4 regions of the Peribacillus sp. NPDC097295 genome follow, and region 3 is predicted to be linked to each of the others. Evidence: riboswitches for the same ligand, from Rfam matches in the RefSeq annotation. Region 3 holds a riboswitch; each other region holds the start of a gene.
The links. A riboswitch is a leader RNA that binds a small molecule or an ion and turns the genes downstream of it on or off. The one in region 3 is predicted to bind S-adenosylmethionine.
Positions count from the first base shown of each region.

Region 1 (3,110 bases), on a different contig from region 3:
CATCTATTAAAAGAAGACAAAAAAATTCGCCCCGTAAAGAGCGAAAATGAGGAAATTAATCGTGAAATCAACATATAGGCGACGGAATGTCTTATTCGACTATATATTGTGCTCATATTCTATCATAATTAATTCTGAAATAGCAACTAAATTACTAAAACTAAGGCATTATTTTTATGGTAATGCCTTTTTTGCAAGGATTTTTTTCCTAGTGAAGAGTTTTCAAATTTTTTTTGGTATAATTAATTGAATATATTGAAAATAAAATTCGGTATGTACCATCATGCAATCTATCAATTAATTAAAAATGAAATGGAAGATGTCCAATGGAATCTGGTAAAATCATTTCCCTGCAAATTGGGAGGCCCAAACAAGAAGAGTTTTCAAGCGTAAAAATGAAAACGGCTATGAATAAGAGGTTCATTGAATATGTAAACGTTACAAAATCAGGTATCGAAGGGGATGGAGTAGGTAATAGAAAGTTTCATGGAGGACCTGACCGTGCATTATGTTTTTATCCTGTTGAGCATTATCATCTATGGCAACAAAAATTCAGTAAACAGCTTTCCGTGCCTGCTTTTGGCGAGAATTTGACGATTGCTGGAATGACAGAAAACGAGACATATATTGGCGATGTATATCGCATAGGGGAGACTGTTGTACAGATTACACAGGGACGCATTCCTTGTTCCACGATTTCCCATTTTAACAATGAACCGAAGTTTTTGAACCACGTGAGGGATACTAATCTTACGGGGTACTTTGCTAAGGTAATCCAAGAAGGGGTTATAAGAATCCAAGACGATATCGTTTTACTAGATCGGCTTCAAAATCAAGTTACGGTTCTATATGCGACGGACGTGATCCTCCATCATCGTGATGGACAGGATGGAGTAAATAGGTTACTCACGATAGAATCTTTGGCAGACGAATGGAAATCTTTGCTTTTAAAGAGGATCCAATCGTAAATAATACGAATATATGAAGAAATGACAAATATACTATTGAAAATGACAGATGATTCATGTAAATTAAATATAATTAAAATTAAATATTTAGAAAATTATATCCAATTTAATAAATCTTATCGAGAGAGGTGAAGGGACTGGCCCGATGAAACCTCAGCAACCAGCCTAGGCAAAGGTGCTAAATCCAGCAAGCAGAGCTTGATAGATGAGGAGAATGTTTCGAGAAAAAACCTTCTTCTTTGAGAAGGTTTTTTTTCTTTACTATCAAACTCATATAAACCGTACAAAAACCATAGTGTTTTTGAGAGAGGGTGTATATATGGATTTTCGTAAAGAACTAAAAGAAAGAATGCTGGTTGGGGACGGAGCGATGGGAACGTTGTTGTATTCCTATGGAATCGATCAGTGTTATGAAGAAATAAACTGTACCAGTCCTGGTAAAATTGAATCGATACATCGTGCGTATTTAGAAGCGGGTGCAGATATTCTGCAAACTAATACATATGGAGCCAATTTTCATAAACTGAAACGGCATGGGCTTGAAGAAGAAGTTAGCCGCATCAATCGCCAAGGTGTCATCCTTGCTAAACAAGTGGCGAAAGGGAAGGCGTTCGTTTTTGGTACAATTGGCGCCCAGCGTAGCATCCGTAAATCAGATTTAAGCATTGAAGAAATAAAACGGGGTTTTCGTGAACAGTTATACAGTTTGCTACTGGAAAACCCAGATGGAATTCTTCTTGAAACATACTATGATTTTGAAGAGCTTGAAACGGTGCTTCAAATCGCTAAAAAAGAAACGGAGCTGCCGATTATAGCAAATGTATCAATGCATGAAGTTGGAAACCTTCAAAATGGATTTCATTTGAATGAGGCCTTTCAAAAACTGGAGTATCTGGGTGCGGATGTTGTTGGGGTGAATTGCCGTCTAGGCCCCCATCATATGATAAGGGCCTTGGAAGAAGTGGAAATGCCTAAGCAGGCGTCGATTGCCATCTATCCAAATGCAAGTCTTCCTGATTATGTGGATGGGAGACTTGTCTATAAAGCGGAACCACAATACTTTGGTTCAAGTGCACTCGAGTTAAGAAAACAAGGGGCAACTATTATAGGCGGATGCTGTGGTACGACACCACTACATATACAAGCTGTGAAGAAAATGGTTGGCACGTTGACGCCAGTTAAAGATAAAATTACGAAAACCCGACATATTGAGATTATTGAGGTGAATACCAAAAAACAAGAAGTTGCTCTTCATGAAAGGGTCAAAACAGAGAGAACCATTCTAGTTGAGCTTGATCCACCAAAAAAGTTAGGGATTGAAACGTTTATGGCAGGAGCAGAAGCCTTGAAAAAAGCGGGTGTGGACTCCATCACTTTAGCTGATAATTCCCTTGCTTCACCCAGAATTTCGAATTCTACCATAGCCAATTTATTAAAGGCTGAACTAGATGTGAATCCGTTGGTCCATATCACATGCCGAGACCGAAATCTAATTGGGCTTCAATCTCACTTAATGGGATTGCATACGATAGGGCTGGATGAAGTCTTAGTTATCACTGGTGATCCTTCTAAGATAGGGGATTTCCCCGGAGCAACTTCCGTTTATGATTTATCTTCATTTGATTTGATAAGTCTGGTTAAGCAATTCAATGAAGGCTACTCCTATTCAGGGCAAAGTCTAGGCAAACAGGCAAATTTCAAGATTGCCGCCGCTTTTAATCCAAATGTGAAATATATGGATAAGGCTGTTCAGAGAATGGAGAAGAAAATTGCATGCGGTGCTCAGTCCTTTTTGACACAACCGGTTTATTCAGTTGAACAAATTGAAGAAGTCTATCAGGCGACAAAACATTTGAAAACGCCGATATTTATCGGAATTATGCCACTTACAAGTACGAGGAATGCTGAATTCATCCATAATGAAATACCTGGGATTAAATTACCTGACAGTGTAAGGAGGGCAATGGCCTCAGCAGGTAATGATCCATTAAAATCAAGGATTGAAGCAATAAATATTGCTCGGGAATTGGTTGACGCCGCAAAAGAAAGGTTTAAGGGAATCTACCTGATAACACCTTTCCTGCGTTATGAAATGACAGCGGAGCTAACCATATATATCAAGGATCAGGATCGTAAACAAAC
Region 1 covers NZ_JBIWCW010000027.1:9,875-12,984, reverse strand. The annotation lists gene ACIQXN_RS21070 (MOSC domain-containing protein) at 327-968, shown strand; SAM riboswitch class I at 1,082-1,180, shown strand; gene ACIQXN_RS21065 (bifunctional homocysteine S-methyltransferase/methylenetetrahydrofolate reductase) at 1,288-3,110, shown strand, end outside.
Region 1: another riboswitch for S-adenosylmethionine. It lies ahead of ACIQXN_RS21065 (bifunctional homocysteine S-methyltransferase/methylenetetrahydrofolate reductase); the one in region 3 lies ahead of ACIQXN_RS12025 (sugar ABC transporter substrate-binding protein).

Region 2 (3,110 bases), on a different contig from region 3:
GAACCATAGCATGGAATATCGCTTCCCTGGGTCCTGCATAACGCATCGCAGCAGGGAATACTGCGAGTGAGACACGCTCTTTAGGATAATACTTTTCAAGTAATACTTTATAGCTATCCATCCGAACGTCAGCAGGGATGTCATCGGATTTGGTGGCACCAACCAATGGATTTAAGAATAATCCGTCTACTATCTCCAGTGCTGTCTTTTGAATATATTCATGTGCACGGTGAACAGGATTTCTAGTTTGGAATCCAACGACCGTTTTCCAACCTTTATCTTCAAATGCCTTACGTGTCTCAATCGGATCTAAATAATGATCCTCGAATAATGGACGCTCGATTCGTTTGACAAGTTTGATTTCCCCACCCACATAAACATTGCCACGGTTATATAGGTTTTTTACACCTGGATGGTTCTCATCATCCGTTTGATAGACCAGAGTTGCTTCCAATTGCTTATCAGGAATGAAGATATCGGAAATCATCAAGACTCCATAAATTTGTCCTTCGTGGGTCAACTTTACTTTTTCCCCTATAGTAAGGGCATTTGCGATATCATCAGCTAGAGGTAATGTAATAGGAATGCTCCAGACATGTTCGCTGCTAAGGCGCATGTCCTTTACCACTGAATGATAGTCCTCTTTCGTAAAGAATCCTTCGATGGGACTGTAGGCACCCGTCCCGATAAGTTCCAAGTCACTTAGGGCAATTTCATCTATCTCCACTGATTTTTCAATATTAGACAAATCATAGTCTGGTTCAAAACGGTTGATTAATGTTCCTCCGTGCGGCAAGCTATTAGTCACGTTAATTTCCCCCTGATAATTTTTTAAGATAAATGTAATCCACATTCCGTTTTTTGCGCACCTTGCCAACGTCCTGAACGAAGATCCTCGGCATTGATAGCAGGTGCAGTGCATGTCTTACAACCAATACTTGGGTACCCATTATCATGAAGCACATTATATGGTAAGCCGTTTTTATGTGCATACCGCCAGACATCTTTCCATGTCCAATGTATGAGCGGGCAAATTTTTATCGATTTGAATTTATTATCTTTATTTATATATTCGGTCAATGCCCTTGTTTCTGATTGTTCCCTACGAAGTCCAGAAAGCCAGGCGGTCGCCGTTGAAAGTACTTCTGTGAGAGGCGTAATTTTGCGGATGTTACAGCATTTATTCGAATCATGGACCCATAACTCATCACCGAATTCAGCGGCTTGTTCTTCTAATGTCAATTCCGGTTTCTTCAATTCGATGGACAGCTGTGGATAACGCTTTTTTACTTGTTCGATTAATTGGTATGTTTCTGTAAAATGAACATCAGTATCTAAAAAAACGATTTTGGCTGCAGGATTGACCTTTGCCAGCAGGTCTGTCAAAACAATTCCTTCAATACCAAAACTACAAGCATAAATGAGCTTATCAGCATACTCGGAATTTGCCCATTCGAGTACTTCTAGAGCTCCTTTTGTCTCACTGTCTTCTGGAAATGAAGGTAGTACAGCTGTATCGATGGTTTCATAGTTTAATAGTTCTGCCAATTCTATACCCCCTCTAACAAATTACCTTATGATCCATCAGGTATCTGTTATAACCCATGACACATCATTGTATTATAATATAAGAAAAAAAGCAGTTTTAACCAATAATACCTTATATATCAGTTAAAACCGCCTCTAGTTTTTCTAGTCAGCAGTCACTTTATTTAATTCTCATTTTTTCGTTTCTTTCCATCTGAATAACCTTACCATCCTGAACGATAAGTGTTATCGAACCATATTTCATCGTTTTCAGCATTTCTTGCAGCCGTTCAAATATTTCCCCCAGCTGATTTTCTTTTTCCAAGCCCATTCCTCCTTTAAGAAAACTCGTCGACTGACTTGTCGCAAAGATGATCAGCTTGTTAAATGAATTTTCCTAAATTTTATACGATCAATATTACAGTCATAACAGTTAAATTTATTTTTCATAATAAGAAAAGTCCTTCCAAAATGGAAAGATTAAAAGGTAAACTTATTTACCTTATCTTCCAAAATGATGACATTTTGTTGGAGTTGGCACCTTATATACACCTTGCAGGTTGCTGAACTTAAAAGGGTAAAAACCATCCATCACTCTGGATAAGTTTTATTATTTTAAATATTAACATATATCAAATCATTGTCAATGGAGTTTTCATATAAATTAACTTGGTTTAATATTTTGGATGAACTGCTATTATTATACACAAATCATTCCCATTTGCTACATTATTCCTTACGTTAATTATATAGGCTTATTTATTCCAAAACAGGATTGAAATAAATAAGCCTATAGTCATCTATGGATAACAAAAACGAAAATTACAGCTGTACTTAGTATTTCTCCATTACATTCTTTTTTGAATGGCTTCTATGAATTCCTTTACTTGGCTTTGTGTACGATTCAGCAATTCTCCATCCCTAATGGGGCTTAACGGATTCTGCTTATCAACTTCCTTATCCACAAAGTATAACCCCTGCATCGGTTCACCCTTCAAAATTGAAATTAATGGTTTCAGAGCATAATCTATCGCTAATAAATGCCTGTTGCTTCCTCCAATCATAATGGGTAACACTGGCTTATCTTTAAAGGCACCTTCGGGAAATAGATCGATTAAAGCTTTCAACACGCCTGTATACGATGCCTTATAGACTGGTGAACCAATAATGATACCGTTAGCTCGCTTAATCTTTTCTGACACCATTAAAATATCTTCACTGTCATAGCGGCCTTGGAATAAATCGGTTGCTGAAAACTCCGTAATAGAATAATAATCAGTGGTAAATCCCTCTTTTCCCACTAATGTCTCGATATATTTCAGTAAGATATCTGTCCTTGAAGGTATAGCAGGACTGCCTGACAAAATTACAATTTCGCTCATTTTTTATTCCTCCTTATATCTATCCAGAAAAAACTCATGGTCCCAGGAATGCGATATATATACTTGAGGTATGATTCCTTTCCAGTTATGAAATCCTTATTTAATTATCTTAATAATCAGAAAAAAGTCAAATGAATTGGTTGGCCTTTATATTTAATTGAAATTCTTTTAATCCATTATAAAAAAAACTGCCCTATTAGG
Region 2 covers NZ_JBIWCW010000018.1:29,038-32,147, forward strand. The annotation lists gene sat (sulfate adenylyltransferase) at 1-808, opposite strand, end outside; gene ACIQXN_RS18795 (phosphoadenylyl-sulfate reductase) at 832-1,548, opposite strand; gene ACIQXN_RS18800 (YezD family protein) at 1,709-1,825, opposite strand; SAM riboswitch class I at 2,027-2,134, opposite strand; gene ssuE (NADPH-dependent FMN reductase) at 2,376-2,909, opposite strand.
Region 2: another riboswitch for S-adenosylmethionine. It lies ahead of ACIQXN_RS18800 (YezD family protein); the one in region 3 lies ahead of ACIQXN_RS12025 (sugar ABC transporter substrate-binding protein).

Region 3 (3,110 bases):
AAAACATTATCTTATCTGTTAGAAAAACGGGCAGCGAACGAACGGAAATGCGAGCACTCTATTTCATGGAATGAACAGATGGAAGTGAAGCTGAAGGCCGCTACAAATCAGCTGACTGATTTGGAAACAGAAAAAAGCGAAAATATAACCAGATCTTATCGGTTACTTAAAGAAGAAGTGAAGAAGCAGCTTTCTACAAGAATTCCTGAATTGCTGCGTGATTGTTCTAAAACATTATCTGAGGATAGTGATTTTAGCCAAGTCCATATACAGCTGAATCAGGAAATGAACGATCGGATACAGGCCTTTATATCAGACAAAATTATGCCGCAATATTACCGTTCCCTTCAAGACTGGATTGCTACTTCGCAGTTGGAATTTATGCAAAGCCAACAGTTCATGGACGAAATGAGCGCCGGATTCAATGAGTTGTATAAAGAAGAACGGATTGTACTTGCCGGGGACTTCAGGGTCCTGGATGACTGGCGCCGTGATGCGGACCGGATGACAAGCAGTATCCGGATTGACAATGTGAATATTTTACTGAGAAGGACCCCATCTCAATTGATTCTTAAGGGAGCTGGGAAGCTATTTGGAGCCATTCCGCAAAACAAAGCGAATATGTACAATCGATATAAGAAGTTCTTGGAAAATGAAGACTTCCAGGATGTTGCTGATATGATCAGTGAACGTTTCCTCACTCAGTTCGGATTGTTCGAAAAATCCTTGGAGAGGGACATATCCTTGTTCTACCGCAATCCATTTGCCATTCTTGAAAAGAACATCGAACAAACGCAAACCGAAATCAAGGAACAGCAGGCCGCTCTGGAACATATGAGAGAAAATCCAGAAGTTTACCGTGATCCAATCACTCTTTTCGAAGTGAAACTGCGTCAGTATGAACGTCTTGAAAAAATTGAGAAAAGACGCCTGGCGAAATTACAAGGAAAATAAAAACATTTAAAATATTCTTAAAACTATTGACTTAACGACTATATCTCTATAAAGTGATACTTACCGAAACGTAACACATTATATTCTCTTATCAAGAGTGGCGGAGGGACTGGCCCTACGATGCCCAGCAACCGTTCCATTTAGGAATTGGTGCTAAATCCTGCAAAACAGAAATGTTTTGACAGATAAGAGAGGGATAAGTCCGCAAATCAGCTGATTAAACCTCTCTAATTTTAGAGAGGTTTTTATTTTAGGGTTATACCAACAAAACAGATAAGAATAATAAAAAAACAGGGGGAGTTTAAATGAGGAAATCAATTTTTAAAGGGGCTTTCGTTTCAGTCATCGCTTCGGCTTTGCTTTTGACGGGCTGTTCTTCAGGACAAAGTACGGGGGAAGCGAAAAAAGAGGAAAAGGTATCTTTTGAAAATGTTCCAGAACGATTTGCGAAAGGCGAGGGAGCTAAAATTAAAGTCATTCGTAAAATTGGCGGCGATGATCACACGGCCCAATACTTAGCAGGGGCGAAAGAGGAAGGCGAAGCACTCGGCTTTCAAGTGGATACATATACGGCGAATGGCGATACGGCTAAATTCCATGATGCGATTGCCCAGGCTCTCGAAGAAGATTATGATGGCTATATCATTTCCCATGGTGATGATGCAGCGACAGTGAATGATGTACAAAAGTTGGTGGATGCAGGAAAAAGTGTAGTCACGTTTGATTCCATCAGCGATCTAACGAAGATTGATGGTGTAACCGTAACTTCACAAGATGATGAAGCTTTGGCAACCCTTGCATTTGACAAATTGATTGAAGATAAAAAAGGCGAAGCGAATATTGCATACCTTTGGGTGGACGGTTTCCCACCAATGGTGAGAAGAAACGCCGTGTATCAAGATAAGCTGAAAGAAAATCCTGGCATTAAGGAAATTGAAAGATTCGGGGTGGCATCGGCAGATACTTCGGTCCAGACTCAAAATGCAGTTGCAGCGATGTTGAACAAATATCCCAAAGGTAAAATTGACGCAATATTCGCAACTTGGGATGCCTTTGCCATCGGTGCGGCTCGTGCAATTAAAGAAGCTGGGCGCGATGAAGTGAAAATCTATGGAATTGATGTTTCCAATGCCGATCTTCAGGAGATTCAAACAAAAGGAAGTTCATGGTCGTATACGGCAGCGGTTGACCCGAAATTGATAGGTGCTGTGAATTTGAGGCTATTGGCAAAAAAATTAGCGGGAGAGGAAACGCCACAAAGCTATGATTTAGAAGCCTCGTTGATTTCACAAAAACAGTTACAATCATCCAAGGAATCAGTCAACATGACCAATCTATCCGGCATTGTCCAAGGCTGGGGAGTCTCGACGGAATTTGAGGAAGAATGGATGAAGGTATTGAAAGAACATTATAAGAAGTGACGAACATAATCAGTGGACACTCTCTTCAAGTGAAGGAGAGTGTCTGTTTAATGGGGAGGATTGGACATGAGCATTCAATTAGACATGAAACAGATATCAATCGAATTTCCGGGTGTAAAAGCGCTGAGTGAAGTGGATTTTTCAGTACGGTCGGGGACAGCACATGCATTGGTCGGCGCAAATGGAGCAGGGAAATCGACATTAATGAAAGTCCTTTCAGGAGCTCATGTCCATTATTCCGGCGACATTTTTCTGAATGGCAAGGTACAGGATATCCGTTCCCCAAAGTCTGCACAGGAAGCTGGCATTCAAATTGTATACCAGGAAGTGGACACGGCCCTCATTCCTTATTTAACGGTCGCGGAGAACGTGATGCTAAATGAGACTGTACAAAACATGGGAAAAAAACAAATCATCAACTGGCACGAATTACATAGGAAAGCGACTGCAATCTTGGATGATATGAATATCCGTGTATCTTCAAAGAAACTGGTAAGAGACTTGACCTTGGCTGAAAAACAAATGGTCTTGATAGCAAGGGCCGTTTCAACGGAATGTCAATTCCTGATCCTTGATGAGCCGACTGCGCCGTTAAGCCATACGGAGACGACGGAGCTGTTTCGCATAGTGAATGGATTGAAGCAACGGGGTGTTGGCATTATTTTCATTTCGCATCGTCTTCCCGAGATATTCGGCATTTGCGAGGATATTACGATCATGAGAAACGGGGAGAGT
Region 3 covers NZ_JBIWCW010000005.1:269,449-272,558, reverse strand. The annotation lists gene ACIQXN_RS12030 (GTP-binding protein) at 1-954, shown strand, start outside; SAM riboswitch class I at 1,040-1,146, shown strand; gene ACIQXN_RS12025 (sugar ABC transporter substrate-binding protein) at 1,260-2,375, shown strand; gene ACIQXN_RS12020 (sugar ABC transporter ATP-binding protein) at 2,442-3,110, shown strand, end outside.

Region 4 (3,110 bases), on a different contig from region 3:
AGCTAAATGATGTATGAGGAAATAGGGTTCAGAGAAGCAGTAATAGAGGATTTGCCTAAAATTGTCGAGATTTACAATTCTACAATCGCTTCGAGGATGGTTACGGCAGATACGGAACCAATTACAGTAGAATCACGGTTGAAATGGTTTGATGAACATACCCATAAACGTCCATTGTATATGATTACATATGATGGGAAAACGGCTGGTTGGATGAGCTTTCAATCTTTCTATGGTAGGCCCGCATATGATTCTACGGCTGAAATAAGCATTTATCTTGATGACGATTTCCGTGGAAAGGGTATTGGACAGACTTCGATTCAGAAAGCTATGGAGGTGAGTCCGAAGGTAGGAGTAAAGACACTCCTAGGATTTATTTTCGCTCACAATGAACCAAGCATTAAACTTTTTTCAAAATTCGGTTTTGAAAAATGGGCTCATTTACCGAAAGTGGCAGAACTCGATGGATTGGAACGTGACTTGGTCATCCTTGGTAAACGTGTCACTACATGACTCATTCAATTGCAGGAAAGGACTAGATTTGTATTTAGAAGGACTTCATTCCCTATAATTTTTGGGAAGTGCATTTTCTAAGTATCTTACGGGATTAACAGCGTTTAGTAACGAATCCAACTCCTGGCTTGCTTGAACTGTAATTCTGCTTGTAAAACCATAATTCGTTGCTAACATGATCATTTCTTTTCGCTTTTCTTCTATTTTTTCCACTGTTATATATGGATACTGCAATATCATCACTTCCCATTTTTTCAAGTATTTTACACTTTTTATCATAATCAATACACTAGTCAAAATCAATCATATTCCAAGATTTAAATATGTTATTTTATAAATTATGTGTGACAAAATACCCATTAACTTTCCGCTTTATGTATTATTTATGTCGATTTAAAAAAGGAAGAAGCATTTGCTCTGTAATGTAGCAAATGCTTCTTCCTTTTTAAGCTGTAAATTTATGATAGGTAAACATCTTAGCTATGTCATACATTCTGGAGGTGACTCATTACCTGATCTATCTATAATAATCCTATATTCATCCTCAAGAGCTTTTAATGGAGCATCATATAGATGCTTTTCGTCAGAGGTTTTATATACACCATTTGATAATAGTTCTTCTATCAACAATGCTCTCCTCTGTTCTTTTTTCTCGAAAAACTCTGCCATATAAATGGCTCCTTTCCTTAGGTTCATACTTCAAACTTATGAATAAGCCTAATCTTATAGACTTCGCTTAAGCCAAAATATATATACCTTTTTTACAGTTTCCTTAAACACATTTTCACAAAATAAAAACCTCTTCTAATCCAAGAAGAGGTTGACAGATGCCCGTTCGTCTCTTCTTATCTCCCAAGCATAAGCTTGTTGGAAGAAGCACAGTTCCCCGATGGGCCTGTTGCCGAGGTTTCTTAGGGCCAAGTCCCTCCACCTCTCTGGATAAGAATATAGAATATAAATGATTTCGACATGATTTTATACCATTTTCAACCAAAAGTCAAATGTGTTCATTTTTTTTATACTTTTTACCTATTAAACTCTTTTAGATAATGGGTGTGCATCGGTTGCATTTTCCTTTTTATCTGTTATGATGACATTAATCACATACGAAATACCACTAGGGGAGTCTTCTATAGACTGAGATGGAATGATGTTCCGGACCCTTTGAACCTGATCCGGGTGATGCCGGCGGAGGAAAGTGGATGATATCGTCATCGATATTTGACTTCATCCATCTGCCCCGTTCCGTTTTCAGGAACGGGTTTTTTGTTTAATTGAATAATAAACTGCTAGGGGAGCCATTAATAGGCTGAGAATCAAACCCTTTGTACCTGATCTGGTCATACCAGCGTAGGAAAGCAGGTTGAAAAGGGATCCTTCCATTCCTAGAACAGCCGCTTTCTAATTGAAAGCGGCTGATTTTTCATTTTAAGCTCCTTTCTAAGTATGTGAATTTAATAAAGGAGGAAAAAATCATGACGAATACCCAATGGAAATCTTTCAGTGAGAGACTTCATCATCGTGCAAAAGAAATCTGGAAAAGGAATCATACTCATCCTTTCGTTCAAGCAATTGGAGACGGGACACTACCAGAAAAGAAATTCGCCTATTACTTAAAGCAGGATTATATCTATCTTATCGATTATTCCAAACTTTTTGCTTTAGGGGCTATCAAGGCTAACAATCTTGAAACCATGGCCAAGTTTGCAGGTATTTTAAATGAGACGCTCCAAGTAGAAATGAATTTGCATCGGAACTACTGCAAAGAGTTCGGAATCAGCTCTGAAGAATTGGAAAATACCGAACCCACCCCCATTACCCTTGCCTATACAGGCTATATGCTAAATGCCGCACATCACGGGACACTGGCTGACATTGTCGCCTGTTTGCTTCCATGTGCTTGGGATTATTATGAGATTGGTTTGCTGTTAAAAGAACAAAACGGGAAAGCGCTAGCGACAAATCGTTATGCCCAGTGGATTGAATCGTACTCATCTCCTAAATTCGCCGAAGCCCATAAATGGTTGGCTAAGCTTTTAGATGAGCTGACGGAAGGTTTACCTGAAAAAGAACTAAATAAATTAGAGAAACACTTTTTAATGACCTCCCGATATGAATATTTATTTTGGGACATGGTTCATCACGAACATGATTGGCCGCTATGAAAGTTGATATGAATAACTTATTACGTAAAATGACGCTGACTGGCATGTTCACGGCAATCGCTACCTTAACAAGTTCGTTCATTTTTGTCCCGGTTGGATATGCAAAGATCTTTCCTATTCAGCATGTAGTTAATGTTATCACAGCCGTAATATTGGGACCGTTCTTTGCTGTGACCCAAGCCTTTTTGGTATCACTTATCAGAAACATGATAGGTACTGGCTCCATTTTTGCGTTTCCGGGAAGCATGATCGGTGCCCTCCTGGCCGCGCTCCTTTACCAAAAAACAAAAAAGATTGGGATCGCCTGCATAGGAGAAGTATTGGGAACCGGCATTCTTGGTTCTCTGGCCTGTTATCCAATAGCTGTCTTATTATTGGGGGAAAAAGCTGCACTTTTTGGTTTTTTACCAGCTTTTCTTCTTAGTTCATTAA
Region 4 covers NZ_JBIWCW010000011.1:72,698-75,807, forward strand. The annotation lists gene ACIQXN_RS16350 (GNAT family N-acetyltransferase) at 10-513, shown strand; gene ACIQXN_RS16355 (aspartyl-phosphate phosphatase Spo0E family protein) at 559-792, opposite strand; gene ACIQXN_RS16360 (Fur-regulated basic protein FbpA) at 994-1,182, opposite strand; SAM riboswitch class I at 1,356-1,459, opposite strand; TPP riboswitch at 1,623-1,727, shown strand; TPP riboswitch at 1,795-1,887, shown strand; gene tenA (thiaminase II) at 1,989-2,678, shown strand; gene thiW (energy coupling factor transporter S component ThiW) at 2,687-3,110, shown strand, end outside.
Region 4: another riboswitch for S-adenosylmethionine. It lies ahead of ACIQXN_RS16360 (Fur-regulated basic protein FbpA); the one in region 3 lies ahead of ACIQXN_RS12025 (sugar ABC transporter substrate-binding protein).